Regions from separate parts of the Variovorax sp. RCC_210 genome, predicted to be linked through region 2. Evidence: riboswitches for the same ligand, from Rfam matches in the RefSeq annotation. Region 2 holds a riboswitch; the other holds the start of a gene.

Region 1 (14,567 bases), on a different contig from region 2:
GTCGCCAAGCGCTACAACATCGGCCGCGAAGCCATGGACGAGTACGGCGCGCAAAGCCAGCAGCGCGCCACCGCCGCGCTGGAAGCCGGCCTCTTCAAGGCCGAGATCGCCCCCATCACCGTGCTGGCCGGCGTGGCCGACCCCGTGCTGGGCCTGCGCACCAAGGAAGTCACCGTCGAGAACGACGAAGGCATTCGCCCCGGCACCACCAAGGAAGGCATCAGCGGCATCCGCCCTGCCATTCCCGGCGGCGTGATCTCGGCCGGCAATGCCAGCCAGTTCTCCGACGGCGGCGGCGCCTGCGTGGTGGTCGACGAGAAGTACGCCGAGCAGAAGGGCCTGAAGCCCCTGGGCCGTTTCCTCGGCTTCGCCGTGGCCGGTTGCGAGCCCGACGAGATGGGCATCGGCCCGGTCTTCGCCATTCCGAAGGTGCTCAAGCGCCTGGGCCTCACGGTCAACGACATCGACCTGTGGGAGCTGAACGAAGCCTTCGCCGTGCAGGTCATCTACTGCCGCGACAAGCTGGGCATTCCGGGCGACCGCCTGAACGTGAACGGCGGCGCCATCGCCGTGGGCCACCCCTACGGCGTGAGCGGCCAGCGCCTGACGGGCCACGCGCTCATCGAAGGCAAGCGCCGCGGCGCGAAGAAGGTCGTGGTCACCATGTGCATCGGCGGCGGCATGGGTGCCGCGGGCGTGTTCGAGGTCCTGTAAGCATGTCCGGCTTGGGCCACGACCACGAGGTCTCGCCCGAAGCCGGGACCGGAACCAGGGCCGCAGCTGGCGCCGAGGCCGAGGCTGTGCTGGCCTACGGCCGGCACGTGCTGGCGTCGCAGCCGTTCAGCGTGCTGATCGGCGCCGAGCTGCATGCGCTGGCGCCCGGCCATGCCGAGATCCAGCTGCCGCTGGGCGCGCAGCTCCAGCAGCAGAACGGCTTTGCCCACGGCGGCATCGTGAGCTACATGGCCGACAACGCGCTCACCTTCGCCGGTGGCACCGCGTTGCGCGTGCCGGTGGTCACGGCCGAATTCAAGATCAACTACGTGCGGCCGGCGCTCGGCGAGCGGCTCGTCGCGCGTGCCCGGGCCGTGCACACCGGCAGCTCGCAGGCCGTGTGCACCTGCGAGGTGTTCGTGGTGAACGACGGCGCCGAGAAGCTCTGCGCGCTGGCGCAGGGCACCATCGCCAGGCTGCCCGATCCCTCGAAAGAAGTGGCCAGGTAGCCACGTAGCCAAGCAGCCGCCCACAAGGCGCGGCGCAACCCGCAAGAAGAGACACACCATGAGCCTGCGTTCCACCCTCGACTTTTTGCTCTACGACTGGCTCGACGCCGAGTCGCTCAACCAGCGCGAACGCTTTGCCGACCACTCGCGCGAAACCTTCGACGCGGTGCTCGACACCTGCGAGCGCATCGCGCGCGAGAAGTACGCCCCCTTCAATCGCACGGTGGACACGCAGGAGCCGCACTTCGACGGCGAGAAGGTCATCCTGCCCAAGGCCACGCACGACGCCCACAAGGCCTTCGTAGAGTCGGGAATGATGAGTGCCGCGCAGGACTACGACATCGGCGGCATGCAGCTGCCGTACACGCTGTCGGCCGCGGCCAACAGCTTCTTCGCGATGGCCTCGGTGAGCATCGGCTCCAACATGCTCACCAGCGGCAACGCCAACCTGCTGATGGTGCACGGCACCGAGATGCAGAAAGAGGTGTTCGCCAAGAACGAGTTCTCGGGCCGCTGGGCCGGCACCATGTGCCTGTCGGAGCCGCAGGCCGGTTCGTCGCTGAGCGACGTGGCCACGCGCGCCGTGCCCGACGGCGACGGCTTCCAGGACGACCCGCTGGGCCCGCGCTACCGGCTCACGGGCAACAAGATGTGGATCTCGTCGGGCGACCACGAGCTGACCGAGAACATCGTGCACATCGTGCTGGCCAAGATCCCGGACGAGAACGGCAAGCTGGTGCCGGGCACGCGCGGCATTTCGCTCTTCATCGTGCCCAAGCGCATGGTCGACACCCGGGGCGAGCTCACCGGCCAGCGCAACGACGTGGCGCTCGCGGGCCTCAACCACAAGCTGGGCTGGCGCGGCACCACCAACACGCTGCTGAATTTCGGCGAGGGCCGCTACCCGGTCGACGGCAAGGCCGGCGCCATCGGCTACCTGGTGGGCGCGCCCGGCAAGGGCCTGCACTGCATGTTCCACATGATGAACGAGGCACGCATCGGCGTCGGCACGGCCGCCACCATGCTGGGCATGGCCGGCTACCACGCGTCGCTCGAGTACGCCAGGAGCCGCCCGCAGGGCCGGCTCGTGAAGAAGCCGGAGGCCGCCGGTGTCGCCGGGGCTGCAGTGGCCAAAGATTCGGCGGCGCCGCAGGTGCGCATCATCGAGCACGCCGACGTGCGCCGCATGCTGCTCGCGCAGAAGGCCTATTGCGAGGGCGCGCTGGCGCTGGAGCTGTACTGCGCGCGCCTGGTCGACGAGCAGAAGACCGGCGACGCCCAAGCTGCCGACGACGCGCGCCTGCTGCTGGAGGTGCTCACGCCCATCGCCAAGAGCTGGCCCAGCGAGTGGTGCCTGGAGGCCAACTCGCTGGCCATCCAGGTGCACGGCGGCTATGGCTACACGCGCGACTTTCCGGTGGAGCAGTACTGGCGCGACAACCGCCTGAACATGATCCACGAGGGCACGCACGGCATCCAGGCGGCCGACCTGCTGGGCCGCAAGGTGCTGATGGAAAAGGGCCGCGGCCTGCAGCTGCTGGCCGGCCGCATGACCGACACCATCGCCCGTGCCGCCAAGGTGCCGGCGCTGGCGGCCCATGCCAAGGCGTTGGGCGCCGCGCTGCAGCGCATCGGCAGCGCCACCGAGGCGGCCTGGTCCACCGGCGACCCGGCCGACGCGCTGGCCAATGCGGTGCCCTACATGCAGGCCTTCGGCCACACGGTGCTGGCGTGGATCTGGCTCGACGTGGCGCAAAGGGCCCTGGAGATCGATGGTGAAAAGGCGAGGGCGGTAACAGCTGGCAAGATTGGCGCCACGGACTATTTCTTCCACTACGAGCTGCCCAAAATCGGTGCCTGGCTCCAGGTGGTCGAAACCCGCGACCCGACCTGTACCGCTTTGCCCGAGGACGCCTTTTGATGGCCATCAACAATCCGCCGAACCCCACTCCCGACCAGAAGAACACGCCGCCCGCCGCCACGCCGGCAATGCAGGCCAAGCCGCCCAAACCACATGCCCGGCTCGAGAAGTGGATCTGGATCCTGATCTACGGCGGCCTGTTCGTGCTGATCCTGGGCATTGCCACCGGCCGCACCGACGCCACGCTGGGCTGGTCGATTGCCGTGCCCGGCGCCATCGTCGCGCTGGTGGGCTTCGCGCTCATCTACGTGCGCTCGCGGCTGCCCAACAAGTAAGCAGAGACAAGAGACGAAAGACAAGAAGGCCCCGCCATGCTCAAGCACATCGTGATGTGGAAGTTCAAGGAACACGCCGAAGGCGCCGACAAGGCGACCAACCTGCGCAAGGCCAAGGCCCTGCTCGACGCCTGCGCCCAGCTGTCGCCCGGCACGCACCGCTTCGAGGTGGCCATTGCCCAGCCCGGGCTCGAGGCCACCTACGACCTGGTGCTGTATTCGGAGTTCACCGACGCCGCCGCGCTCGCAGCCTATGCGGACCATCCGCAGCACGTGGCGCTCAAGCCCTTCATCGGCGCGGTCCGCGAAGCGCGCCAGTGCATGGACTACGAGACCTGAACCCGCCGAACCTGCCAACCCCGACATCCCCAGACAACGGAGACAACGCACCATGACGCCCCGCAACATCAAGCAGCTGTTCGACCTCACCGGCAAGACCGCCCTCATCACCGGCGGCTCGCGCGGCCTGGGCCTGCAGATGGCCCATGCGCTCGGCGAAGCCGGCGCGAAGATCATGCTGAGCTCGCGCAAGGCCGAAGACCTGGAGCAGGCCGCCGCCGAGCTGCAGTCCGCGGGCATCGACGCGCGCTGGATCGCCGCCGACTGCTCGAAAGAAGAAGACACGCGCCGCCTGGCCGACGAGACGCTGGAGCGCATGGGCGCGGTCGACATCCTCATCAACAACGCCGGCGCCAGCTGGGGCGCCCCGGCCGAGAACCACCCGGTCGAGGCCTGGGACAAGGTGATGAACCTGAACGTGCGCGGGTACTTCATCCTCTCGCAGCACATCGCCAACGGCTACATGATCCCGAAGAAGACGGGGCGCATCATCAACATCGCCTCCATCGCGGGCCTCAACGGCAACGGCCCGGGCATGCAGACGCTGGCCTACAACACCTCGAAGACCGCCGTCATCGGCTTCACCAAGACGCTGGCCGCCGAGTGGGGCCGCTACGGCATCAACGTGAACGCGATCTGCCCGGGCTTCTTCATGACGAAGATGGCCGCGGGCCTCATCAAGTCGCTCGGCGAAGAGAAGATGGCCGCCAACGCGCCGCTCGGCCGCCTGGGCGACGAGGAAGACCTGAAGGGCATCACGCTGCTGTACGCGAGCGATGCCGGCAAGCACATCACCGGCCAATGGATGGCGGTGGATGGCGGGGTCAGCGTGGTGCTCGGAGCCTGAAAGAAAACACCCCATGTCTTCCCCCGATTCCAGCGACATCAACATCCGCTCGTACACGAGCCAGATTCCGTTCGCGCGCCACCTCGGCTTCGAGCTGACGAAGTTCGAAGGCGGCGAGTCCGAAATCGTCTACACCGCCAAGCCCGAACACCTGAACACCTTCGACGTGACCCACGGCGGCGCCTGCATGACGCTGCTCGACATCACCATGGCGGCGGCCGCACGCAGCGTGTCGCCCGAGACCGGCGTGGTCACCATCGAGATGAAGACCAGCTTCATGCAGCCCTCGGTCGGCCCGCTGCACGCACGCGGCACGCTCATTCACCGCACCGCCACGCTGGCCTTCACCGAAGCCAAGATCTACGACGAGCAGGAGCGCGTGTGCGCCCATGCCACCGGCACCTTCAAGTACGTGAAGCGCCGGCTGCCCACGGGCCCCACGAGCGTCAACGAGATGCGCCCGCCGTCCACCGACTGAACTGACTGAACTGACTGAACCGACTGACGGTCCCACCGACCGTTCTACCCGTCCGATCACATTTCCCCCAGGAGCCACACATGCCCGCCAACAAGCAGATCCACCTCGACAACCGCCCCGAAGGCGAGGCCACCGCCTCCAACTTCAAGCTCGTCACCGTCGAGACGCCCGCGCTCAACGACAACCAGGTGCTGGTGCGCCACCACTACATGAGCCTCGACCCGTACATGCGCGGTCGCATGAACGACTCGAAGAGCTACACCGCCAACCAGCCCGTGGGCCAGGTCTTCCAGGGCGGCACCGTCGGCGAAGTGGTCGAAAGCAAGCACCCCAAGTACGCCGTGGGCGACAAGGTGGTGGGCTTCGGCGGCTGGCAGCAATACAGCGTGGTCGATGCCTCGCAGCCCGGCGCGCTGAAGAAGGTCGACACGACGCACGTGCCGCTGTCGCACTACCTGGGCGCCGTCGGCATGCCCGGCGTGACGGCCTGGTACGGGCTGGTGAAGATCATCGCGCCCAAGGCCGGAGAAACGCTGGTCATCACCGCCGCCAGCGGCGCCGTGGGCAGCGCGTTCGGTGCGCTGGCCAAGGCGCGCGGCTGCCGCGTGGTCGGCATTGCCGGCGGCCCCGACAAGTGCAAGTACGTGACCGACGAGCTGGGCTTCGACGCCTGCATCGACTACCGCCAGCACCCCGACGTGAAGTCGATGAGCGCCGCGTTGAAGGAAGCCTGCCCGAACGGCATCGACGGCTACTTCGAGAACGTGGGCGGCTACATCTTCGACGCCGTGCTGCTGCGCGCCAACGCCTTCGCCCGCGTGGCGCTGTGCGGAATGATCGCCGGCTACGACGGCGCGCCGCTGCCGCTGAACAACCCCGCGCTGATCCTCATCAACCGCATGAAGATCGAAGGCTTCATCGTCAGCGAGCACATGGAAGTGTGGCCCGAGGCGCTGGCCGAACTCGGCGCGTTGGTGGGCAGCGGCAAGCTCAAGCCGCGCGAGTCGGTCGCGCAGGGCATCGAGGCGGCGCCCGAGGCCTTCCTGGGGCTGCTGAAGGGCAAGAACTTCGGCAAGCAGCTGGTCAAGCTGATCTGAGCCTCTTCATTCAAAAACCGCGCATCACCTCAAGGGAACGACCATGGCAGACCTCATCCTTCACCACTACCTGACATCGCCGTTCTCGGAGAAGGTGCGCCTGCTCCTGGGCGTGAAGAAGCTGCCGTGGAAGTCGGTCTTCATTCCGCCGATCATGCCCAAGCCCGACGTGGAGGTGCTCACCGGCGGCTACCGCAAGACGCCGTTCCTGCAGATCGGTGCCGACATGTACTGCGACAGCGCGCTCATCGCCGACGTGCTGGAGCACCTGCAGCCCGAGCCCACGCTCTACCCGGAGCCCGAGAAGGGCATGTCGCGCATCCTCGCGCAGTGGGCCGACACCACGTTGTTCTGGGCTTCCATGGCCTGGAACCTGCAGCCCAAGGGCGCGGCCGAGGTGTTCGCCAAGGCGCCGCCCGAGGCGCTGAAGGCCTTCGGTGAAGACCGCGGCAAGATGAGCGCCGGCAACATGACCCGCCTGCGCCCGGCCGACGCCACCAGCGCCTACAAGTCGTACCTGCGCCGCCTGTCGGACATGCTCGACGACAAGCCCTTCCTGCTGGGCGAGGTTCCCAGCATTGCCGACTTCTCTGCCTACCACCCGCTGTGGTACACGCGCCGCATCGAGGCCGTGCGCGGCATCCTCGAGCTGACGCCGGCGGTGGTCGACTGGATGGACCGCGTGGCCGCCATCGGCCATGGCACGTCGGAAAAGTTCTCTAGCGACGAAGCCATCGCGGTGGCCAAGGCCTCCACGCCGCATTCGCTGCTGACCGACAGCACCTTCCAGGACGACCACGGCATTGCGCTGGGCAGCGCCGTGACCATCCGCGCCGAGAGCTTCGGCCTGGAGGAAACGCCGGGCACGCTGGTCGCGGCCACGCGCACCCACTACACGCTGGAGCGCAGCCACGAGCGCACGGGCACCGTGCACGTGCACTTCCCGCGCATCGGGTACGTGCTGAAAAAAGCCGACGCCTGAATCACGGCGGCCCGGCCGGGGCACCTTCGTGACTGCGCTCGCGCGCAATACGTATTTCAATTGCGGTTCCAACGTCAGAGACATTCAACACAGAAGAAGGACACCGGCAAATGATTCAGGACTTCAAGGGCAAGACCGCCGTTCTCACCGGCGCGGGCTCGGGCTTCGGCCTCGAATGCGCGCGCATCGGCGCCGCGCGCGGCATGAACCTGGTGCTGGTCGACGTGCAGCAGGACGCACTCGACAAGGCCCAGGCCGAGATGGAAGCCGCCGGCGCGCAGGTGCTGGCGCGCAAGGTCGATGTGTCCGACGCCGCGCAGATGGAAGCGCTGGCCGCGGCCGTGAAGGAACGCTTCGGCGCGCCGCACTTCGTGTTCAACAACGCGGGCGTGGGCGCCGGCGGCCTGGTGTGGGAAAACTCCGTGGCCGACTGGGAATGGGTGCTGGGCGTGGACCTGTGGGGCGTGATCCATGGCGTGCGCCTGTTCACGCCGATGATGCTCGAGGCCGCCGCCAAAGACCCCGCCTACCGCGGCCACATCACCAACACCGCCAGCATGGCCGGCCTGCTCACGCCGCCGAACATGGGCATCTACAACGCGGCCAAGGCCGCCGTGGTGAGCCTCACCGAGACGATGTACCAGGACCTGAACCTGGTCACCGACCAGATCGGCGCGAGCCTGCTGTGCCCGTACTTCGTGCCCACCGGCATCACCAGCAGCGAGCGCAACCGCCCGAACGCGCCGAAGGACAGCGAACTCACCAAGAGCCAGCTCATCGGGCAGGCCATGAGCAACAAGGCGGTGAGCAGCGGCAAAATCACCGCGGCCGAAGTGGCGGCGAAGGTGTTCGACGCCATCACGGCCAACCAGTTCTACGTGTACAGCCACCCGAAGGCGCTGGGCAACGTGCGCAGCCGCATGGAGAACATCGTCTCGGGCACGAACCCGGCCGACCCGTTCCTGGAGCGGCCCGAAATCGGGCTTAAGCTGCGTGAGCAGCTTCGCTCGGCCTGAGCGGCGTTCTTCTTTTTTCGTTCTTCCCTTTTTTTCTTCAGCGGCCCTGCAGCTCGCCCACCAGCGTCTCGACGCGGGCGAGCGCAGTGGCCACAGACTGCGCGAGCAGGTCGCCCGGGTCTTCGGCATGCTCGACGCAAACGCTGCGCACGTCCGTCAGACCCAGCAGCGCCAGCGGGCTCGCGACGCCGGGCGTCAGCAGGTCCATGTGCGCCTGGAACCCACCCGGCCCGTAGCCGCTGCTGCCGCAGGCGCTGAGCAGCACCGTGCGGCGCTGGCGCTCGGCCAGCAGCGGCACATAGGGGTTCTCGCGGCTGCGGTCGAAGGCAAAGGTCTCGCCGATGCGCACGATGTTGTCGATCCATGACTTCAACGGCGCCGGCATGCCGAAGTTGTACATGGGCACGCCGATCACCAGCACGTCGGCGCGGCGCAGCTCTGAGACCAGCGCATCGCTTTCCGCGAGCGCCGCATGCATCCATGGCTCGCGTGCGGCCGGCGGGGTGTAGCCCGCCGCAATCCATTCGCCCGTGACGTGGCTCGGCGGCGCGGCGCCGATGTCGCGGTAGATCACTTCGTCGCCCGGGCGCGCTGCGCGCCATGTCGTCACGAAGTGGTGGCTCAGCCGGCGCGAGTGCGAGCCGTGCACGTGTGTGCCCGAACGGCCGGGGCGGGCGCTGGCATCGATGTGGAGCAGGGTGATCATGGCGGGGTCCTCTGTGGGTGATATGGATCGGATGAATCCGGTTCAGCTGTGTGCTTGACACGGTTCTCAATCTATCCAAGCATCCAGAGGGCGACAAACGACGATTTCTTTGCGCTGCAAAAAAATAAATTCATCCATGGCGACCTTGCACCAGCTCCCCGCGCTCGCATCGCTGCGCGCTTTCGAGGCTGCGGCGCGGCATTGCAGCGCCAAGCTCGCGGCGAACGAACTCTCGGTGACGCCCACTGCCATCAGCCACCAGGTGCGCCAGCTGGAAGACGCGCTGGGCGTGGCGCTGTTCATCCGCGAGCCGCGGCAACTGGTGCTCACGCCGCAGGGGCGCGAGCTGCAGGCGGTGCTCAGCGAATCGTTCGAGGCCATGGCGAACGCGGTGGCGCGGCTGCGCGCGCCGCCCAGGCGCCAGGCCATCACGCTGTCGGCCACGCCGGCCGTGGCCGCGCGCTGGTTGCTGCCGCGCGTGAACAGCCTGCGCGAGAAGCATCCGCGGCTCGACCTGCGCATTCATGCGTCGCACGACGCGGTCGCGCTCGACGGCGTCACCGCCGACATCGCCATCCGCTACGGCAAGGGCCAATGGCCGGGCATGGTCGCGCAGAAGCTGTTCGACAACGTCTTCGCGCCGGCGTGCAGCCCCGCGCTCAAGCTGCGCCGTCGCGCCGACCTGAAGCGCCACACGCTGCTGCACTTCTCGTTGCCCCGCAGCAGGAGCCAGCCAGGCACGTGGAGCGAGTGGCAGCAGCAGGCGCAGGTGCCGGGCCTGGACGTGTCGGCGGGGCCGGTTTTTTCCGACGAGACGCACACCGTGTCGGCCGCGCTGCAAGGGCAGGGCGTGGCGCTGATGAGCCTCGCGCTGATCGCCGACGAGCTGCGCGCGGGCAACCTGGTGCAGCCGTTCGGGCCGCAGTTGCAGGGGCTGCCGTTCTACCTGGTGTGCCCGCAGGCGCGGCGTGAAGAGCCTGCCGTGGCGGCGGTGTTCGACTGGGTGCGCGAGCTGCGTCCCCTGGGCTGAAGGCGTTGACCCGACCGGTGCCCGACGCTACGATGACTTTCATGTTCGCTCCCGCAACCCCGACCTTCCGCCTGCTGAATGCCCGCTTCGTGCGCGCATGCGCATGCTGTCTCGGTCGGCCAAGGGGTGCTTGCGGCTAGCGAATCACAACTCACGTCCGCGTTCCTCAGGGCCACCCGTCGCAAGACCGGTGGCCTTTTTGTTTGGCAAGTTCTCACTCTCCAGGAAAGCCCAATGCCTCTCGTCCTGTACGACACTTGGTCGCGCGCCCTGCGGCCTTTCGCGCCATTGCAGCCCGAGCACGTCGGCCTGTACTGCTGCGGCCCGACGGTGTACGACCACGCGCACATCGGCAACCTGCGCACCTACGTCTTCGAAGACGTGCTGCGCCGCGTGCTCGAGCTGAACGGCTTCCGGGTGCGGCACGTCGTCAACATCACCGATGTCGGCCACCTCGTGTCCGATGCCGACGAGGGCGAAGACAAGATGGAGAAGGGCAGCCGGCGCACCGGCGAGTCCGCGTGGGCCATCGCGCAGCGCTACACCGCCGCCTTCCAGGCCGACTGGCGCGCCCTGAACCTGCTGGAGCCCACGGCATGGCCGTGCGCCACCGACCACATTCCCGAGCAACTGGCGTTCATTGCCGAACTGGAGCGCAAGGGCTTCACCTACCGCACCGCCGACGGCATCTATTTCGACACGACCCTGCAGGACGACTACGGCCACCTGGCGCGCCTGTCGCGCGAGGGCCTGCGTGCGGGCACCCGCGTTGCCATGGGCGACAAGCGCAGCGCCTGCGACTTCGCGCTCTGGAAGTTCAGCCCGGCGGATGCCAGGCGCCAGATGGAATGGGACAGCCCCTGGGGCCGCGGCTTTCCGGGCTGGCACATCGAGTGCTCGGCGATGGCGGCGAAATTCCTGGGGCCGTGGTTCGACATCCATTGCGGCGGCGAAGACCATGTGGCCGTGCACCACAGCAACGAGATCGCGCAGACGCAGGCATGCCACGGAACCCGGCTCGCCAACTTCTGGATGCACGGCCACTTCCTCACGCTGGACGACCGCAAGATGGCCAAGACCACCGGCGACTTCGTGCGGCTGCAGACGCTGGTGGACCAGGGCATCGACCCGCTGGCGTACCGCTACCTGTGCCTGGGCGCGCACTACCGAAGCACACTGCGCTTCACCGACGAGGCCATTCGCTCGGCGCAGTCCGCGCTCGACCGGCTGCGCAAGACATATGCGAGCTGGCCGCGCGGCGGCATCGCCGACGACAGGTTCGTGGCGCGCTTCAAGGCGGAGGTCGACCTCGACCTGAACATGCCGCGCGCATTGGCCGTGCTGTGGGAGCTGGTACGCAGCGAGTTGCCGCCCGAGGTGCGACGCGCAACGGTCGATCGGTTCGATGTGGTGCTCGGTTTGCGGCTGGCCGAATGGGTGCCGCTCGTGCCCGAGGTTCCGGCCGGGATTGCCGCGCTGTTCGCTCAGCGCGAGGCGGCCCGTGCTCGCAAGGACTGGGCGCAGGCCGACCGTCTTCGCGAGGCGCTGAGGCTGCGTGGATGGCAGGCGAACGACGGCGAAAGCCCGCCGGGTTGACCTGGCCTGTCAAGCATGTCGGCGTCGCCCTTCAAGTCGATTTGCTTATTGCCGATAACAAAGTCACAAAATTGCCGCATTCTGTCTTTGGCCCGTTGGCGACTTGAAACAATTTTGTAAACGATTTAATTACGTGGCGATTACCATCTCGGGCACTAGAAGAAGACAAGGAAATTCATGGAGACATACCCTACCCTGCGCCAGGCCACTGGCGTGGCCCGCACGCTCAGCAAGCGCTCGTCCTGCACCATCGTGGTCTATCGCACCGGCGATGAGAAGTACGTGGCGGCCCATTCCACGGACAAGGTGGAAGGCACCATCGAAGGCGTGTACCGCGACGGCTACGTCGTCAATACCTTGCTGACGACCAAGAAGCCCTGAAGGCGCGCTTCGCGCTTTTTCGCCAAGCCTCCTGCGGGAGGCTTTTTCGTGGCTGCCCGCATAGCCCTGCCGCCTGTGCAGGCGCTGTCACACAGGCATCGAAAAAGGCAGTCTAGAATCGCCGCTCCCTTGGGGAGTAGCCGGCTTCCGGACTTCGGAAGCGCTCACGTCAACATACTCGGTCGCACCTTGCGACCGTGGCGTGAGCAACCGACAGGTTGGCGAGACCAGTGGTGCACGAGCGCGGCTTTGGCCGGCGGGTTCGTGCGCCGCGGCGTCTTGAACCGGCCTTGCTTGCGACTCCCACATGAACATCACCTCCACGATCCTTCTTGCATTCGCCATGTCGACGGATGCTTTCGCCGCGGCCGTCGGCAAAGGCGCAGCCTTGCGCAAACCCTCCTGGCGCGAGGCCTTGCGCACCGGGCTGATCTTCGGCGTCATCGAGGCGCTGACACCCGTCATCGGCTGGGCCGCGGGGCTGGCCGCCGCGAGCTACGTCGCGAAATGGGACCACTGGATCGCCGTCACGCTGCTCAGCGTGCTGGGCCTGCGCATGATCTGGGCGGGCTTCGGCGCGCCCGACGCGGTCGACGACAAGCCCGACCGCAACTCCTTCTGGACCCTTGCCATCACCGGCTTCGCCACCAGCATCGACGCGATGGCGGTGGGCGTGGGGCTGGCCTTCATCAACGTGAACATCGCCTGGACCGCGCTGGCCATCGGCCTGGCCACGATGACGATGGTGACCATCGGCGTGATGGTCGGGCGCGTGCTGGGCGCGGTAATAGGCAAGCGCGCGGAAATCGTGGGCGGCGTGGTGCTGATCGGCATCGGCTTCCTGATCCTGTACGAGCACCTGAACGGGCTGGCCTGAGGCCAGCCCCGACCACCCGCCTTGCTCGTTTCACTGCGAGCTCGGAATGCCCTGCATCAGCAGCGCCAGCGCCTTGCGCAGGCTCGCGACCGAGGCTTGCTCGCCCTTGTCGTAGCCCATGCGCACCACGACCAGGTCGTGCGACGGCACGATGAGCACCACCTGTCCGCCCGCGCCCAGCATGTAGTAGGCGGTTGTCGGCACGGGGAAGGTGCTGGTGCCGTTCAGCCAGAAGAAGCCGCCGTAGATGGGGCGCTTGTCCGCCGCCCAGGCCGGCGCGAGCGTGCTCACGAACTTGACGAAGCCTTCGGGCAACAGGCGCTCGCCGTTCCACACGCCGTCCTGCAGGTACAGGTTGGCCAGCCGTGCCCAGTCGCGCGCGGACATGAAGTCGTAGCCCTGCGCGAGGAAATTGCCGTAGGGGTCGGTTTCCAGCGTCATGGTGCGAATGCCGATCTTGTCGAACAGCGCGCGCTGCGGGTACGACAGGTACTCCTCGCCGCGCTTTTCCACCGCCAGGCGAACCAGGTAGTTCGCCAGCACGGGGTCGGTGTTGCGGTAGCGGCCCACGGTGTTCGGCGGCCATTGCTGCGGTCGCGTGGCCGCGTAGTTGAAGGCGTTGATGCGCCCGGTGTAGAAGTAGACGTGGTCGGGGTAGGTGCCGTTGGGGTCGAAGTCCGGATCGTCCGGCGCCTTGATGCGCAGGCCGCTCGACATGTGCAGGATGTCCGAGATGCGGATCTCCTTGCGCTTGTCGCCGTCGGACTGCCATTCGGGAATGGGCGCCGGCTGGTCGAGCTGGTACACGCCCTGCTTGATGAGCGTGCCCAGCAGCGTTGCAGTCACGCTCTTGCCCATCGACCACGACTCCAGCGGCGTGGTCGCGCCGATGCCGTTCATGTAGCGCTCGCCGACGATGCGCCCCTTGTGCGTGACCACGAAGGCCGCGGTGTAGGCGCCCGACACCTCGAAGGCCGCATCGACCGCCTGGCTCACCTTGGCGGTGTCGATGCCGGGCGCGGCATCGGTGGGCGTGACGTTGCCCATGGGCCAGGGCTGGCTCGCGGGGTCGGGCAGGGTGCTGGTGACGGTCACGGGCGTGAAGAACACGCCGTCCTTGCCCGGCGGCAGCGTGATGCAGCCCTGCGAGCCGAAATAGCGCGCCACCAGCGTGGGCCCGTTCGGGATGGTGATGCGAACTTCTTTCTTGTCGCGGTCGACCACCGGCTTGCCGACCTTGGCGCGCTGCGCGTAGGGGCCGGTGAAGTAGCCGACGCTGTCGGCGGCCACGTCGGGGTCGAGCCCGGTGATGAAGGCCGCGGAGCACATCGCCTTGGCGTAGCCGGAGGTGTTGTGTTCGAGCGGGTCGCCGGGCGGCGGCACGTACGGCGTGTTGAGCTCGTAGGTTCGCGCGCGGGCAATGAGAGCTTCGCGTGCGGGGAGTTCAGGGGCGGGTGCACCGGTGGTTGGAGGAGGCGCCACGCCGGTGACAGGCAAGATGCCGGCACCGCCGCCGCCGCCCCCACCGCCGCCGCCTCCGCATGAGGCCAAAGCTATTACAAGAAGTGCGCCTGCCGCAAGGGCAAGGGGGACGCGAGCCAACCTCTGCATGAACTCTCCTCACTTGTTATGGCGTGGAAGTCTCCTTCAGAAGCGTGACGAAATGCAAGCTCGTATTCCTGCGTTGCTTCAAACCCCCGCTGCTTGCGACGCGATCCAGTCCCACACCGAACGAACCGCCGGTTCGTTCTCCCGCCCATTCGCCGTCGCGAGAAAGTAGCTGCCCGTGTCGAGCGCGG
Region 2 (14,567 bases):
CAGGCTGTGCCCCAGCACCACCAGCGGCACGCCGGGGTTCAGCCGGCGCGCATCGTCGATCACCAGCGCCAGGTCGTCGACCAGCCGCAGTTCGCTGGGCAGGCCGCCGCGCACGCCGCTGGATTCGCCATGGCCGTGTTGGTCGTGCGCCCACACGGCAAAGCCCCATTCGTGCAGGCATTCGGCCACCGCGTGGTAGCGGCCCGCGTGCTCGCCGAGCCCATGGACCACCACGATGACGGCCCGCGCCGAGCTGTGTGCACCCGATGCACCCGATGCACTCGATGCTGGCAAGCGGCGCAGCACCAGCGTCTCGCCGTCCGGGGTGGACAGCGACACGCGTTGCGGCAGGGGCAGGGGGTCGCTCAAGCGGCAGCGGGTTCGGCCGCGGCGGCGCGGTGCGCCACCGGCAGCGCGGCAATCACTTCGGCCACGGCGGCCGTCAGCTTCTTGGCGTAGGGCACGTGCAGGAACTCGTTGGGGCCGTGCGCGTTGCTCTTCGGGCCGAGCACGCCGCAGACCATCATCTGCGCCTTGGGGAAGCCGGCGCTGAGCATGTTCATCAGCGGAATGGTGCCGCCCTGGCCGATGTAGCCGCACGAGGCGCCGAAGTGCGCGCGCGAGGCCTTGTTCAGCGCGTCCTCGAACCACGGGGTGATGGTCGGGGCGTTCCAGCCGGTGGCGCCGCCGCCGCTCTCGAAGGTCACGCGGGCCTGGTAGGGCGCGTTGTCTTCCAGCAGCGCCTTGAGCTTTTGCACCGTCTCGGCCGCGTCGACCAGCGGGGGCAGGCGCAGCGACAGCTTGAAGGCGGTGTAGGGGCGCAGCACGTTGCCCGCGTCCTTCAGCGCCGGAAAACCTTCGGCGCCGGTGACCGACAGCGTGGGCTTCCAGGTGCGGTTGAGCAGCGCTTCCACCGGGTCGGTGGTGGTGGGCAGGGCGAACATGGTCGAGCCGCCGCAGTCGTAGTGCGCCCAAGGAAAGCGCTTGTACACCTCGTCGCCGAGGATGGCCGCGGTGGCCTTGGCCTGCGCCAGGCGGTCGGCGGGCACTTCGCAGTGGAAGCTGGCGGGCAGGAGGCGGCCGGTGGCGCTGTCCTCGAGCCGGTCGAGCACCTGCCGCATGATGCGAAAGCTCGAAGGCACCAGGCCCGAGGCGTCGCCCGAGTGAATGCCTTCGGTGAGCACCTCGACCTTCAGCGTGCCGCTGGCCATGCCGCGCAGCGAGGTGGTGAGCCACAGCTGGTCGTAGTTGCCGGCGCCGGAGTCCAGGCAGATGACCAGCTCGACATTGCCCAGGCGCGGGCGCAGCGCGTCCACATAGGGCAGCAGGTCGTAGGAGCCGCTTTCCTCGCAGGTCTCGATGATGCCGACGATGCGCGGGTGCGCCACGCCCTGCGCCTTGAGCGCCTGCAGCGCGGCCACGCTGGCATACACCGCGTAGCCGTCGTCGGCACCGCCGCGGCCGTAGAGCAGGCCGTTTTCGTACTTGGGCGTCCACGGGCCGAGGTCGTTGCGCCAGCCGGTGAATTCGGGTTGCTTGTCGAGGTGGCCGTACATCAGCACGGTCTCGTCCATGGCGGTGCCGGAGGCCGGCACTTCGAAGAACAGCACCGGCGTGCGGCCTTCGAGGCGCACGATTTCCAGCTTCAGGCCTTCGACCTTCTGCGCCTCGACCCAGGCCGCGGCGTTGCGCAGCACGGTCTCCAGGTAGCCGTTGGCCAGCCAGTCCTTGTCGAAGCCGGGCGACTTGGACGGAATGGCGATGTAGTCGGTGAGCTGCTTGACGATGTCGCCGTCCCATTGGGCGGTGACATCGGAGAGGGCACGTGCGGCGTCGAGCGTGCCGGCGGGCATTTCGCGGTGCAGGGGGGCGTTCATCGGGGGGTTCTCCGCGAGGTGAAGAAAAAAACGCATTTTGCGCCTTGACGCGCGCGCGTGTAGCCGTAGAGTGCGGGCGATCTCAAACCGGGAGGGCTATGTGAGCAAGGCAAACATCAAGGCGGGCATCGGCGGCTGGACCTACGAGCCCTGGCGCGACAACTTCTATCCCAAGGGCCTGGCGCACGCGAAGGAGCTGAACTACGCGAGCCGCAAGGTCAGCGCCATCGAGGTCAACGGCACCTACTACAGCACCTTCAAGCCTGAGACCTTCAAGAAGTGGCACGACGACACGCCGGCCGACTTCGTGTTCTCGCTGAAAGCCTCGCGCTTCGCCACCAACCGCAAGCTGCTCTCGGGCGCGGGCGAATCGATCACGCGCTTCATCGACAGCGGCGTGGCCGAGCTCGGCGACAAGCTGGGGCCCATCGTGTGGCAGTTCATGCCGACCAAGCAGTTCGATGCCGAAGACTTCGAGGCCTTTTTGCAGCTGCTGCCGAAGAAGGAGGGCAGCCGGGTGCTGCGCCACGTGATGGACGTGCGCCACGAGAGCTTCATCACCCCCGAATACAAGGCGCTCGCGAAGAAGCACAAGGTGTCGACGGTGTTCACCGACGCCGACAAGTTTCCGTCGTTCGAGGAGCCCGAAGGGGACGTGGCCTATGCGCGGCTGATGATGGCCGACGCCAAGCTCAAGGCCGGCTACGCGCCGAAGGCGCTCGACACCTGGGCCGAGCGCGCGAAGGGCTGGGCCGCGTCGCCGAAAAAGCGCGACGTGTTCGTGTACTTCATCAATGGCGCCAAAGAAAAAGCACCGGCCGCGGCCGGTGCCTTGCTGGAGCGCCTGGGGTGGACCCCGCCCGAGCCCTGAAGCCCGGAGCTGCGGGAGCCGGGTCGGGTCAGGCCGCGGCCTGCAGCGACGGCTTGGTGCCGAAGCTGATTTCGCCAGACAGCTGGCCGCCTTCTTCGATGACGATCTTGCCGTAGCGGATCTTGCCGGTGACCTTGCCGGTCGAATGAATGACGAGCTTCTCGCGCACGGTGAGGCTGCCGTCGAACACGCCGCGGATCTCGGCGATGTCTATTTCGGCCGAGCCCTTGAACTCGCCCTGTTCGGCGATCTGCATCAGGCGCGAATCCATGGTGGCCTCGACCAGGCCTTCGACCACGAGCGTGTCGCAATCGGTGATTTCCACGCCCTTGAGCTTGATGTTCGGGCCGACGGTGAGCTTGCTGCCGCCTTCCTTGGCGACGGGTGCGGCGGCTGCCGCGTTCAGGCCGCCTTGCTGTGCAGTGAGCGACGAGGGATTGACGGGGGTACCCGAGAGATTGGTGCCTGCGCCGACCAGCGGAGCGGGGCGGGAGTTCAAAGAATCGGTGTCTCGGTCACGCTTGCCGAAGAAGGGGGACTGTGTAGCCAATGGGGAGCTCCTCAAGGAAAGGGACTATCGTAAGAACGCACTTGCGGCCTGCCGTACTTCATTGCGCAAGAGGCGTAACCGAGTAAGACGATATACGCCACCGACAATGGCTTTCCAGTAGACCCGAAACCAAGGCAGATGACGACCCCCTCGCGCAATACAGCATCGATCTCCGCCAACATCCCCGCGGCCATCGGCTCCGACGCGGCCCTTGGCGACGCGCGTTTCGGCAAGCCCGAGCACGGCTGGCGCCGCAGCCTGTTCTCGGTGATCTTCGAATCAGAGTCGCGCCTGGGGCGGCTCTTCGACCTGATGCTCATCGCGGTGATCGTCACCAGCGTGGGCGTGGTCATCCTCGACAGCGTGCAGGCCATTCACCTGCGCTTCGGCCATGTGTTCGGCGTGCTCGAATGGGTGTTCACCGCGCTCTTCACGCTCGAGTACATCGGGCGGCTGCTGTGCGTGAAGCGGCCCGCGCGCTATGCGGGCAGCTTCTACGGCGTGATCGACCTGCTCGCGCTGCTGCCAACCTTTTTGGCGGTGCTTACGCCGGGGCTCGCGTACCTGATCGACGTGCGCATCCTGCGGCTGCTGCGGGTGTTCCGCATCTTCAAGCTGTCGCGCTATTCGGAGGAGTACCGCGCACTGGTGTCGGCGGTGCATGCGAGCCGCCGCAAGATCACGGTGTTCGTCGGCTTCGTGATGCTGGTGGTGCTGGTGATGGGCACGCTGATGTACGTGGTCGAAGGGCCTCAGCACGGCTTCACCAGCATTCCGGTGGCGATCTACTGGGCCATCTCGACCATGGCCACCGTGGGCTTCGGCGACCTGGTGCCCAAGACCGACCTGGGCCGCGCGATTGCCTCGGTGATGATGCTGCTGGGCTGGGGCGTGCTGGCGGTGCCGACCGGCATCGTGACGGCCGAGATGGCGCGGCGCGGGCCCGACGACGAAGCGCTGCCGGGGTCGATGTCTGGGTCGGTGTCCGTGCCGATTGCCTCGCGCGGCATCCTGTCGATGACGCCGCCCCCACCTGCGGTGCCTGCCGTGCCGGCCAAGCGCATCACTCCCGCGGCCAGGCGGCGCGCCCTTGCGCAGCGTCGCCGAGGCGAGCGATGAACGCATCCGCATCGGGCTCGGGCAGCGAAAAAGCGAAGGCCACGTCGTCGCCGTGCGCCACGCTCTCGAGCACCGCGCCCGCCGCGGCGAGCTCCCTGCGCACCAGCCCCTCGAGCGCATAGGGCACCGTGCAGCGCACGCTGCGCAGGCGCACCAGCGGCACGAGCGTGGCACCGAGCAGCGCCTGCGCGACCGCATCGGTGTCGGCCCGCACGAGGCCGCCCGCGCCCAGCTTCACGCCACCGAAATACCGCACCACCGTCGCGAGCGCGCCTTCGACCTGCTGGTGGCGCAGCACCTCGAGCATCGGCCGGCCGGCGGTGCCGCCGGGCTCGCCGTCGTCGTTCGCGGCCGACTGGCCGCCGGCCATCAGGGCCCAGCAGACATGCGCGGCCGCCGGGTGCTCGGCGCGCAGCGAAGCGACCACGGCCAGCGCGGCCGCGCGGTCGGCCACCGGCTGCACGCAGCCGATGAAGCGGCTCTTCTTGATGAGCAGGTCGCTGTGGACCGGCTCTGGCAGCGTGAAGCTCATCGCGGGCGGCGAAGCGGGCTCAGCTGCCGCCGCGCTCGAACCTGAACACCGCCGTGCTGGCGCGCGCGTTGGGCAGCCAGCGCACGTCGCGCCCGTTCTGCAGGCCGAAGGCATCGAGCACGCGCAGGTTGTTCTTGCCGGCCAGCACCTCGAAGTCCTTGAAGGTGCCCACGCGGATGTTGGGCGTGTCGTACCACTGGTAGGGCAGGCGGCGCGTCACGGGCATGCGGCCGCGCGCGATGCTCAGCCGGTTGGGCCAGTGCGCGAAGTTGGGGAAGGCCACGATGCCGGTGCGGCCCACGCGCGCGGTCTCGCGCAGCATCACCTCGGCATTGCGCAGGTGCTGCAGCGTGTCGATCTGCAGCACCACGTCGAACGAGGCGTCGTCGAACATCGCGAGGCCTTCGTCGAGGTTGAGCTGGATCACGTCGACGCCGCGGCGAATGCACTGCAGCACGTTGCCGTCGGCAATTTCCACGCCGTAGCCGGTGCAGCCGCGCTCGCGCTGCAGCAGGTCGAGCAGGGCGCCGTCGCCGCAGCCGAGGTCGAGCACGCGCGAGCCCTGGGGAACGAGTTCGGCGATGAGCCGCTGGTGGTCGAGATCGCTCATTGAAACTCCTTGGCCACGCGCTCGAAGTAGGAGCGCACCACGCCCATGTAGCGCACGTCGTCGAGCAGGAAGGCGTCGTGGCCGTGCGGCGCGTCGATTTCGGCGTAGCTCACGTTGCGGCGGTTGTCGAGCAGCGCCTTCACGAGCTCGCGGCTGCGCGCGGGCGAGAAGCGCCAGTCGGTCTTGAAGCTCACGAGCAGGAACTTGGCCGTGGCCCGCGCGAACGCGGTGCTCAGCAGGCCGCCGTGGCTGCGCGCGGGGTCGAAGTAGTCGAGCGCACGGGTGATCAGCAGGTAGGTGTTGGCGTCGAAGTACTCGCTGAACTTGTCGCCCTGGTAGCGCAGGTAGCTCTCGATCTGGAACTCCACGTCCTGCGTCGAGTAGCGGTAGTCGAGCGCCGCCGCTTCTCCCTCGACGGCGCTGCGCAGGATGCGGCCGAACTTGGCGTTCATGACGTCGTCGCTCAGGTAGGTGATGTGGCCGATCATTCGCGCGATGCGCAGGCCGCGCTTGGGCACGACGCCGTGCTCGTAGAAGTGGCCGCCGTGGAAGTCGGGGTCGGTCACGATGGCGCGGCGCGCCACCTCGTTGAAGGCGATGTTCTCGGCCGTGAGGTTGGGCGCGCTGGCCACCACCACGGCGTGGCGCACGCGCTGCGGGTACTGCAGCGTCCACGACAGCGCCTGCATGCCGCCCAGGCTGCCGCCCATCACCGCGGCCAGGGTCTGGATGCCGAGCGCGTCGAGCAGCACGGCCTGGGCGTCCACCCAGTCTTCGACCGTGACCACCGGAAAGTCGGCGCCGTAGACGCGGCCGGTGGCGGGGTTGACGTGCATGGGGCCGGTCGAGCCGAAGCAGGAGCCGAGGTTGTTCACGCCGATGACGAAGAAGCGCTCGGTGTCCACCGGCTTGCCCGGGCCCACCATGTTGTCCCACCAGCCCTCGGAGCGGGCCTGGCCCTGGTACACGCCGGCCACGTGGTGCGAGGCGTTGAGCGCATGGCACACCAGCACCGCGTTGCTGCGGTCGGCGTTCAGGGTGCCGTAGGTTTCGTAGGCGAGCGTGTAGTCGCTGATCGATGCGCCGCTGCGCAAGGCCAGGGGCCCCGCGAACTGCATCGACTGCGGGGTGACGACCAAGGGTGGAGATGACGACACGGAAGACAAGGACGACATGAATGAAAAAACCCGGCCTCGCCAAAAACGAGCCGGGTCTGCCGTGCCTGTCTTTAGCTGGATTTATAAAGCGCCCGCAAGCTGTAGCAAATCGGCGCGAGGGGCAGTATATCGCCCCGTCCTTCAATGGGCAGCCACTACCAGCCGACGATCATGATCACGCCCAGCACCAGGAAGATGGCCGCCGAGATGGCGTGCACCAGCTTGATCGGCACGCGCCGCACGATCTTCTCGCCCAGCCACACCACCGGCGCGTTGGCCAGCATCATGCCCAGCGTGGTGCCGGCCACCACCCAGAAGTAGTCGTGCGTGAAGCGCGCGGCCAGCATGACGGTGGCAATCTGCGTCTTGTCGCCCATCTCGGCCAGGAAGAAGGCGATGACGGTGGTGCCGAACACGCCGAACTTCGACACGCCCGGGGCGTCGTCGTCGTCGAGCTTGTCGGGAATGAGCATCCACACCGCCATGGCGATGAACGAGCCGCCAAGAATCCAGCGCAGCACCTCGGGCCCGAGCCAGCGCGTGATGTAGTTGCCGACCGCGCCCGCGAGCGCGTGGTTGATGATGGTGGCGGCAAAGATGCCGAGCACGATGGGCCAGGGTTTCCTGAAACGGGCTGCGAGCAAGAGGGCCAGGAGTTGGGTCTTGTCGCCCATTTCGGCGAGCGCAACTACGCCGGTTGCAACGAGAAAAGCTTCCATGATGACGTGGGGTTCCTTGGGCCGAAGGACGCAATTGACCATGCAACCCTTCGGCCATATTTCCGAAATTGCATGGTCAAAGGTCTCGCCAGGTGTGTTCACTGCACGCGCCATGTCCCGTGTGGGGCAGGACAAGTCTGTTGACGCGGGCCCTTCTCGCAGATCGGAAGGCGGCTACTCCCCAATGACGGGCGGAATTCTACAGGCAGTGCCCGCGCATTCTTAGTTTCTGTAAGCGAACGCTAGCTTTCCAGGCGTTTTCACAGGTGCTACCTCAAGACGCAAATTCCCGCTTGCTTTTCAAATATTTCACCCATAATGCACGAGCCTCCCTCTTCATTTTGGTGGGGAGACAGTTCGGTGATCGGTCAGTTTCGCGCGACTCGACGGCTCTCGTTTGAGTGATGCTTTCGGGACTCCATCGCTTTTCTTGGTGTGTGTTTATAGGAGTCCCTTGATGGGCAACAAACTGTACGTGGGCAACCTGCCTTACTCGGTGCGCGATGGAGATCTCGAACAGGCCTTCGGGCAGTTCGGCGCGGTGACCAGCGCCAAGGTCATGATGGAACGTGACACCGGCCGCTCGAAGGGCTTCGGCTTCGTCGAGATGGGCAGTGACGCGGAAGCACAGGCAGCCATCAACGGCATGAACGGCCAGCCCCTGGGCGGCCGCAGCGTCGTCGTCAATGAAGCACGTCCCATGGAAGCACGTCCCCCGCGCAGCGGTGGCGGCGGCTACGGTGGCGGCGGCGGCGGTTATGGCGGCGGTGGTGGCGGTGGCTACGGCGGCGGCGGTGGTGGCTACGGCGGCGGTGGCGGCGATCGCAGCGGTGGCGGCGGTGGCCGTTCCGGTGGCGGCGGCTACGGCGGCGGCGGTGGCCGCAGTGGCGGCGGCGGCGGTGGAGGCGATGGCGGTTTCCGCAGCCCCTACGGCGCTGGCCCCCGTGGCGGTGGCGGCGGTGGTCGCAGCGGCGGTGGTGGCGGTGGCTACGGCGGCGGCGGCAACAGCGGCTACTGAGCCCTGCAACTCCAACGCACAAAAAGACAAAAGGCTCCTCGGGAGCCTTTTTTCATGGGCGGGCCCTTTCGTCCGGCCCGATGCAGCGCGCAGCCTGGCTTCAGGCTTCCCCGCTGCGCTTCTTGCGCCCGCGCCCCTGCACCGCCCGGTCGAGCACGGCATTGGGCAGCATGCGCATGATCTTGGCGATCACGCCCATCTGCCATGGAATCACGCGGTAGCTGGTGCCCGATTCGATGGCCCGCAGCGCCTGGGCGGCAAAGTCCTGCGGCTGCATGAGAAAGGGCATGCCGTAGCGGTTGCCCTGCGTGAGCGGCGTGTCGATGTAGCCCGGGCACAGCGTGACCACCTTGACCCCGCTGCCGTGCAGTTCGCCGCGCAGGCTTTCGCAGTACGCCACCACGCCGGCCTTGCTGGCGCAGTACGCGCCATGCCCCGGCAGCCCGCGAATGGACGCCACGCTGCCGATGCCCACCAGCCGCCCGCTGCCGCGCTGCACCATTGCCTTCACGAAGGGGTGGAAGGTTGCCGCCAGCCCCACGTTGTTGGTGGCGAAGGTCTGCGTCAGCACGTCGAGGTCGGAGCGCTCGGCGGTGTCGATGCCCACGCTGATGCCGGCATTGGCGATCACCACGTCCGGCAGCCCCTGCTGCGCGATGCAGGCATTGCCGGCGGCCACGATGCTGTCGATCTGCGCCACGTCGGCGCTGTAGATGCAATAGCGGTCCGCGCCGATGTGGCGTGCCTGCGCCCACGCTTCGATTTCCGCCGTGCGGCGTGCGACCAGCGCCAGCCGGTAGCCCGCGTCATGAAAGCTCGCGGCCATGGCCTGGCCGATGCCGCTCGATGCGCCGGTGATGAAAACAAGGGGAGATGCAGCCATCTTCAGCGCTTCTTCGCCGGTGCCGCGCCGGCGGCCGCCGACGGAATCAGCACCCCGCGCACACGCCCGTTCAGGTTGGCCACGCCGCTCAGGTTGTCGTAGTCGAGCGTGTCGCCGGTGAACTTGTCGGTGCCGCGGATGAGCGTCACGGGCTTGTTGGAGGTCACGCGCTCGGTGTCCACGTAGGCATGCAGGAACTCGCCGCGGAACTCCAGGCGCGGCAGCGGCGTGCCGTTGGGCGCCACGGCCGGGTCGCGGATGACGATGGCGTTGCCGAACAGCTGGATCTCGCTGCCGTCGGAATTCGACAGGCCCCGGTTCGCCGTCGCGCGGGTCACCAGCCCCTCGGGCGAGACCGAGCGCACGCGCACCTGGTCGACTTCCATGGTGTCGGTGTCGGGGTAGTGGCGGCCTTCGGTGCCGTGCAGCTCGCTCTTCAGGTCGCCGTTGGGCAGGAAGTTCTTGATGACGAAATCGCGCATGAAGTAGTCGGGCTCGTGCGTGGGCGCGGCCTTGGCCGTGGGCTCCAGCAGCTTGGGGGCGTTGCGCACCAGCCAGTAGGTGCCGAGCGCGACGGCCGCCGTCAGGATGATCGGCAGGTAGATCGTGGTGCGGTCGAGCACGTCGCGCACCATGCCCCATGCGCGTTTCACGTTGTTCATGTGTTCGGGTCCCGGTGATCGCTGCGGCCCAGTGCCGCGTCGAGCATGGCGCGGTACTGGCCGCAGGCCGTGAGCAGCAGGTCGCACAGCTCGCGCGCCGCGCCTTCGCCGCCGCGCGCCTGGGTCACGTAGCGTGCGATGCCGCGCACTTCGGCGTGCGCGTTGGCCGGCGCCGCCGCGAAGCCGACGCGCGCAAGCACCGGCAGGTCGGGCCAGTCGTCGCCGATGGCGGCGGCCTGCGCCCAGGTGAAGCCCAGCTGGTCGAGCATGGCCTGCGCGGCGGGCAGCTTGTCTTCGGTGCCGTAGCGCACGTGCTCGATGCCCAGCGCCTCCAGGCGCACGCGCAGCGGCTTGGAGTCGCGCCCGGTGATCACCGCCGGCACGATGCCCGCCTTGCGCAGCAGCTTCAGGCCGTAGCCGTCGAGGATGCTGAAGCGCTTGAGCGTCTCGCCGTGCTCGGTGAAGTACACCCCGCCGTCGGTCAGCACGCCGTCGATGTCGAAGAAAACGATGCGCACGTCCTGCGCGGCGATGAGGGTCTCGGCCTGGAAGTCGAGCGCCATCAGATGACCTTCGCGCGCATCAGGTCGTTGGTGTTGATCGCGCCCACGATCACGCCCGCGCCGTCGATCACGAACAGGCGGGTGATGCCGCATTGCTCCATCAGCTCGGCGGCTTCCACCGCCAGCGCGTCCACGCGGATGGTGCGCGGGTTGTGGTGCATGACTTCCGCGGCCTTGGGGCTTCGCAGGTCGGCACCGGCTTCGATCAGGCGGCGCAGGTCGCCGTCGGTGAAGATGCCCGCGGCGCGGCCGTCGGGCTCGACCACCGCGGCGGCGCCGAAGCCCTTGATGCTCATGGCGCGCATCAGCTCGCTGATGGTGGCCGTGGGCGGCACGCGCGGCACCTCGTCGCCCGAGCGCATCACGTCGCTCACGTGCGTGAGCAGCTTGCGCCCGAGCGCGCCGCCCGGGTGCGAGCGCGCGAAGTCTTCGGAGCCGAAGCCACGCGCGTCGAGCAGCGCCACGGCCAGCGCGTCGCCCATCGCCATCTGGGCGGTGGTGCTCGCGGTGGGGGCGAGGTTGAGCGGGCAGGCTTCCTTGGCCACGCCCGCGTCGATCACGATGTCGGCGTGGCGCGCCAGGGTGGATTCGGGGCGACCGGTCATGGCGATCAGGGGCACGCCCTGGCGCTTGACGACCGGCAGGATGACGGTGAGCTCGTCGACCTCGCCGCTGTTGGAAATGGCCAGCACCAGGTCGACCGTCTTGATCATTCCCAGGTCGCCGTGGCTGGCCTCGGCCGGGTGCACGAACATCGCCGGCGTGCCGGTGGAGGCGAGGGTGGCGGCAATCTTGCGGCCCACGTGGCCGCTCTTGCCCATGCCCATCACGACCACGCGGCCGCGCACCTCGAGGATCTTGCGCACGGCTTCGACGAAGCTCGGGCCGACGCGGCTCTTCAGGCCGAGAACGGCTTCGGCTTCGATGTCGAAAGTCAGGCGTGCCCGCGCGAGGATCGCGTCGGGGTCGACCACGGGGGCCGGGGCGGGGCGGGAGCTCATCTCACGATTTTACGGGCCGGCGCCTTGCCCCCACGCTCGGCAATGCGTGTCCTCGCTGCCCCCCGAGGGGGCCGCTCCGCGCCTTGGGGCGGCCCGGCGGCGCTCGGTTCCCTCCGGCACGCGTGTGCACGACTCTTGCTCTAGCATCAACGCCTATGTCCTCGTTCGATCTCACGCTGTTGTATCTGTTGGCCGCGGTGATCGGCGTTGTCGCATGCCGGTCGCTGAAGCTGCCGCCGATGCTTGGCTACCTGTCGGCCGGCGTGCTCATCGGGCCGCACGCCTTCGCGCTGGCGCAGAACACCGAAGGCATCCAGCACCTGGGCGAGTTCGGCGTGGTGTTCCTCATGTTCGTGATCGGGCTGGAGTTCAGCCTGCCCAAGCTGCGCGCCATGCGCAAGCACGTGTTCGGGCTCGGCCTGCTGCAGGTGCTGCTGACCATGACCGTCGCCACCGTCGGCGCGCTGCTGATCGCCACGCAGTTGCCGCCGGCCTGGCGGCTGGGCTGGCAGACCGCGCTGGCGCTGTCGGGCGCGCTCACCATGAGCAGCACCGCCATCGTGGTCAAGCTGATGGCCGAGCGCCTCGAACTCGAAAGCGAGCACGGCAAGCGCGTGATGGGCGTGCTGCTCTTCCAAGACCTGGCCGTGGTGCCGCTGCTGGTGCTGATTCCGGCGCTGGGCGCACCGCCCGAGGCACTGGCCAAGGCGCTGGGCTTCGCGCTGCTGAAGGCCAGCTTCCTCATCGGCGTGCTGCTGTACGGCGGCCCGCGCGTGATGCGCTGGTGGCTCACGCTGGTGGCGCGGCGGCGCAGCGAGGAGCTCTTCATTCTCAACGTGCTGCTGGTCACGCTGGGCCTGGCCTGGCTGACCGAACTGGCCGGCCTGAGCCTGGCGCTGGGCGCGTTCATCGCGGGCATGCTGGTGTCGGAAACCGAATACAAGCACCAGGTCGAGACCGACATCCGCCCCTTCCACGACGTGCTGCTGGGCCTGTTCTTCATCACCGTGGGCATGTCGCTCGACTGGCACATCGTGGTCGAGCGCTGGCTGCTGGTGGGCGTGCTGCTGCTGGTGCCGCTGGCCTTCAAGCTGGGCCTGGTGACGGTGCTGGCCAGGGTGCTGGGCGCGACCTCGGGCGTGTCGCTGCGCACCGGCCTGTACCTGGCGCAGGCCGGCGAGTTTGGCTTCGTGCTGCTCACGCTGGCGCAGGAGCGCAGCCTGCTGCCGCCCTGGCTGGCCAACCCGGTGCTGGCGTCGATGGTGCTGTCGATGCTGGCCACGCCGTTCATCATCATGTACAGCAACACCATCGTGCGAAAGCTGGTGGCCAGCGACTGGATGCAGCAGTCGCTGCAGATGACGAGCATCGCGCGCAAGACCATCAACACCGCCCGGCACGTGATCATCTGCGGCTACGGGCGCTGCGGGCAGAACCTGGCGCGCATCCTGGAGCGCGAAGGCATTCCCTACATGGCGCTGGACCTCGACCCCGACCGCGTGCGCCAGGCCGCCGCCGCCGGCGACTCGGTGGTGTTCGGCGACGCGGCTCGGCTGCAGGCGCTGATGGCCGCGGGCCTGGCGCGCGCCAGCGCGGTGGTGGTCACCTACCTGGACGTGCCGGGCGCGATGAAGGTGCTGGCCAACACGCGCGCCCACGCGGCGCATGTGCCGGTCATCGTGCGCACCCAGGACGACCACGACCTCGAGAAGCTGCAGGCCGCCGGCGCCACCGAAGTGGTGCCCGAGGCCATCGAAGGCTCGCTGATGCTCGCCAGCCATGCGCTGGCGCTGGTCGGCGTGCCGATGCGCCGCGTGATCCGCGTGGTGCAGGACCAGCGCGACGCGCGCTACAACCTGCTGCGCGGCTACTTCCACGGCGCCGACGACGACAACGCCGACGAGATCAACCACGAGCGGCTCAACAGCTTCACCCTGAGCGCCGGCGCGCGCGCCATCGGGCAGACGCTGGAAGGCATCGCGCTGCCCACGCTGGGCGTGCGGGTGGCCAGCCTGCGCCGCCTCGACGGCCAGCCGCGCACGCCGGCCGGGGACACGGTGCTGTCGGACGGCGACACGCTGGTGCTCTCGGGCAAGCCCGCGGCACTGGCCATGGCGATCGAGCGGCTTCAGAAGGGCTGAAGCGGCCGGTGCGCAGCGACGGGCAGCGACCGGTACGCGGCCCTGGTGACGGGTCAGTTGACCAGCGTCGGGTTGCGCTTTTCTTCTTCGAGCCGCTGCTGGCGGCGCACGGCTTCGCATTGCGCGTGGGCCTTGAATTCGGGTTTCAGGCACTGGGCCGCCATGCACTGCGCCTTGGCGATGAAGTTGCGGTCGCCGCACTGGGCCTGGGGTTCGGCCGGTGGGGCGGGGGCGGGCGTCGGCGCGGCGGGTGCGGCGACGGCTGGCGCGGGCTCGGGTGCGGTCGGTGCCGGCGCGGCGGCGGTCGCCTGCTTGCGCGGCTTGGCGACCGGCTTCGGTGCGGCGACAGCTGATGCGGCCGTGGTGTCTGCCGCCGGGGGCGCCTCGACCGGTTCGGACGTTTGCGGAGCCGGGACCGGAGCCGGCGCGGGCGGCGGCTCGGCCGCTGGCACCGGCGCGGCAACGGCCGGTGGGGTGACCGGCGCAACGACCGGCGACGCAGCCTGCTCGACCGCCGCCGGCGCCTTGCGCGTGCCGTAGCCGTACCAGCCCGCGACGACCATCGCGACCGCCACGACAAGCAGGCCCAGCCACAGCAGGCCCACGCGCTTGCGCGGCGGCCTGTCCGCCGGCACGGGCCGCGCACCCCTGGCGCGCGGCTTCCTGTGGTCCGCCTTCGCGGCCTGCTCCGACTCGAAGGTCGGCGAAATCGCGCGCGGCGCCGGGGCGTGCGGCAGGCCGTCGTCGTGAACCATCAGCACGGTCTGCTCGTCGTCGCGCGGCGCGGCGGCCGTGCGGCCGAAGAACGACCGCGCGGGGGCGGGCGGCTGTTCGCCCGGATCGAACAACGGCGCCGGAATGGTC

The links. A riboswitch is a leader RNA that binds a small molecule or an ion and turns the genes downstream of it on or off. The one in region 2 is predicted to bind manganese.
Region 1: another riboswitch for manganese. It lies ahead of mntP (manganese efflux pump MntP); the one in region 2 lies ahead of AB6807_RS11060 (TMEM165/GDT1 family protein).

What each region holds. Positions count from the first base shown of each region.
Region 1 covers NZ_JBFUPJ010000001.1:1,034,430-1,048,996, forward strand. The annotation lists gene AB6807_RS04985 (acetyl-CoA C-acyltransferase) at 1-714, shown strand, start outside; gene AB6807_RS04990 (PaaI family thioesterase) at 717-1,223, shown strand; gene AB6807_RS04995 (acyl-CoA dehydrogenase) at 1,282-3,144, shown strand; gene AB6807_RS05000 (hypothetical protein) at 3,144-3,419, shown strand; gene AB6807_RS05005 (Dabb family protein) at 3,456-3,758, shown strand; gene AB6807_RS05010 (SDR family oxidoreductase) at 3,811-4,605, shown strand; gene AB6807_RS05015 (PaaI family thioesterase) at 4,619-5,083, shown strand; gene AB6807_RS05020 (NADP-dependent oxidoreductase) at 5,164-6,180, shown strand; gene AB6807_RS05025 (glutathione S-transferase family protein) at 6,224-7,162, shown strand; gene AB6807_RS05030 (SDR family oxidoreductase) at 7,273-8,178, shown strand; gene AB6807_RS05035 (FMN-dependent NADH-azoreductase) at 8,216-8,884, opposite strand; gene gcvA (transcriptional regulator GcvA) at 9,021-9,914, shown strand; gene cysS (cysteine--tRNA ligase) at 10,149-11,510, shown strand; gene AB6807_RS05050 (hypothetical protein) at 11,688-11,891, shown strand; yybP-ykoY riboswitch at 12,021-12,194, shown strand; gene mntP (manganese efflux pump MntP) at 12,199-12,768, shown strand; gene AB6807_RS05060 (serine hydrolase domain-containing protein) at 12,799-14,265, opposite strand; gene AB6807_RS05065 (LysR substrate-binding domain-containing protein) at 14,458-14,567, opposite strand, start outside.
Region 2 covers NZ_JBFUPJ010000002.1:641,696-656,262, forward strand. The annotation lists gene AB6807_RS11020 (lysophospholipase) at 1-369, opposite strand, end outside; gene AB6807_RS11025 (M20 family metallopeptidase) at 366-1,877, opposite strand; gene AB6807_RS11030 (DUF72 domain-containing protein) at 1,978-2,748, shown strand; gene AB6807_RS11035 (polymer-forming cytoskeletal protein) at 2,777-3,298, opposite strand; gene AB6807_RS11040 (ion transporter) at 3,437-4,417, shown strand; gene AB6807_RS11045 (YigZ family protein) at 4,362-4,949, opposite strand; gene metW (methionine biosynthesis protein MetW) at 4,969-5,559, opposite strand; gene AB6807_RS11055 (homoserine O-acetyltransferase) at 5,556-6,734, opposite strand; gene AB6807_RS11060 (TMEM165/GDT1 family protein) at 6,872-7,435, opposite strand; yybP-ykoY riboswitch at 7,452-7,630, opposite strand; gene AB6807_RS11065 (RNA-binding protein) at 7,893-8,453, shown strand; gene AB6807_RS11070 (SDR family oxidoreductase) at 8,554-9,336, opposite strand; gene lptC (LPS export ABC transporter periplasmic protein LptC) at 9,339-9,998, opposite strand; gene AB6807_RS11080 (HAD family hydrolase) at 9,995-10,561, opposite strand; gene AB6807_RS11085 (SIS domain-containing protein) at 10,561-11,562, opposite strand; gene AB6807_RS11090 (monovalent cation:proton antiporter family protein) at 11,718-13,703, shown strand; gene AB6807_RS11095 (zinc ribbon domain-containing protein) at 13,757-14,567, opposite strand, start outside.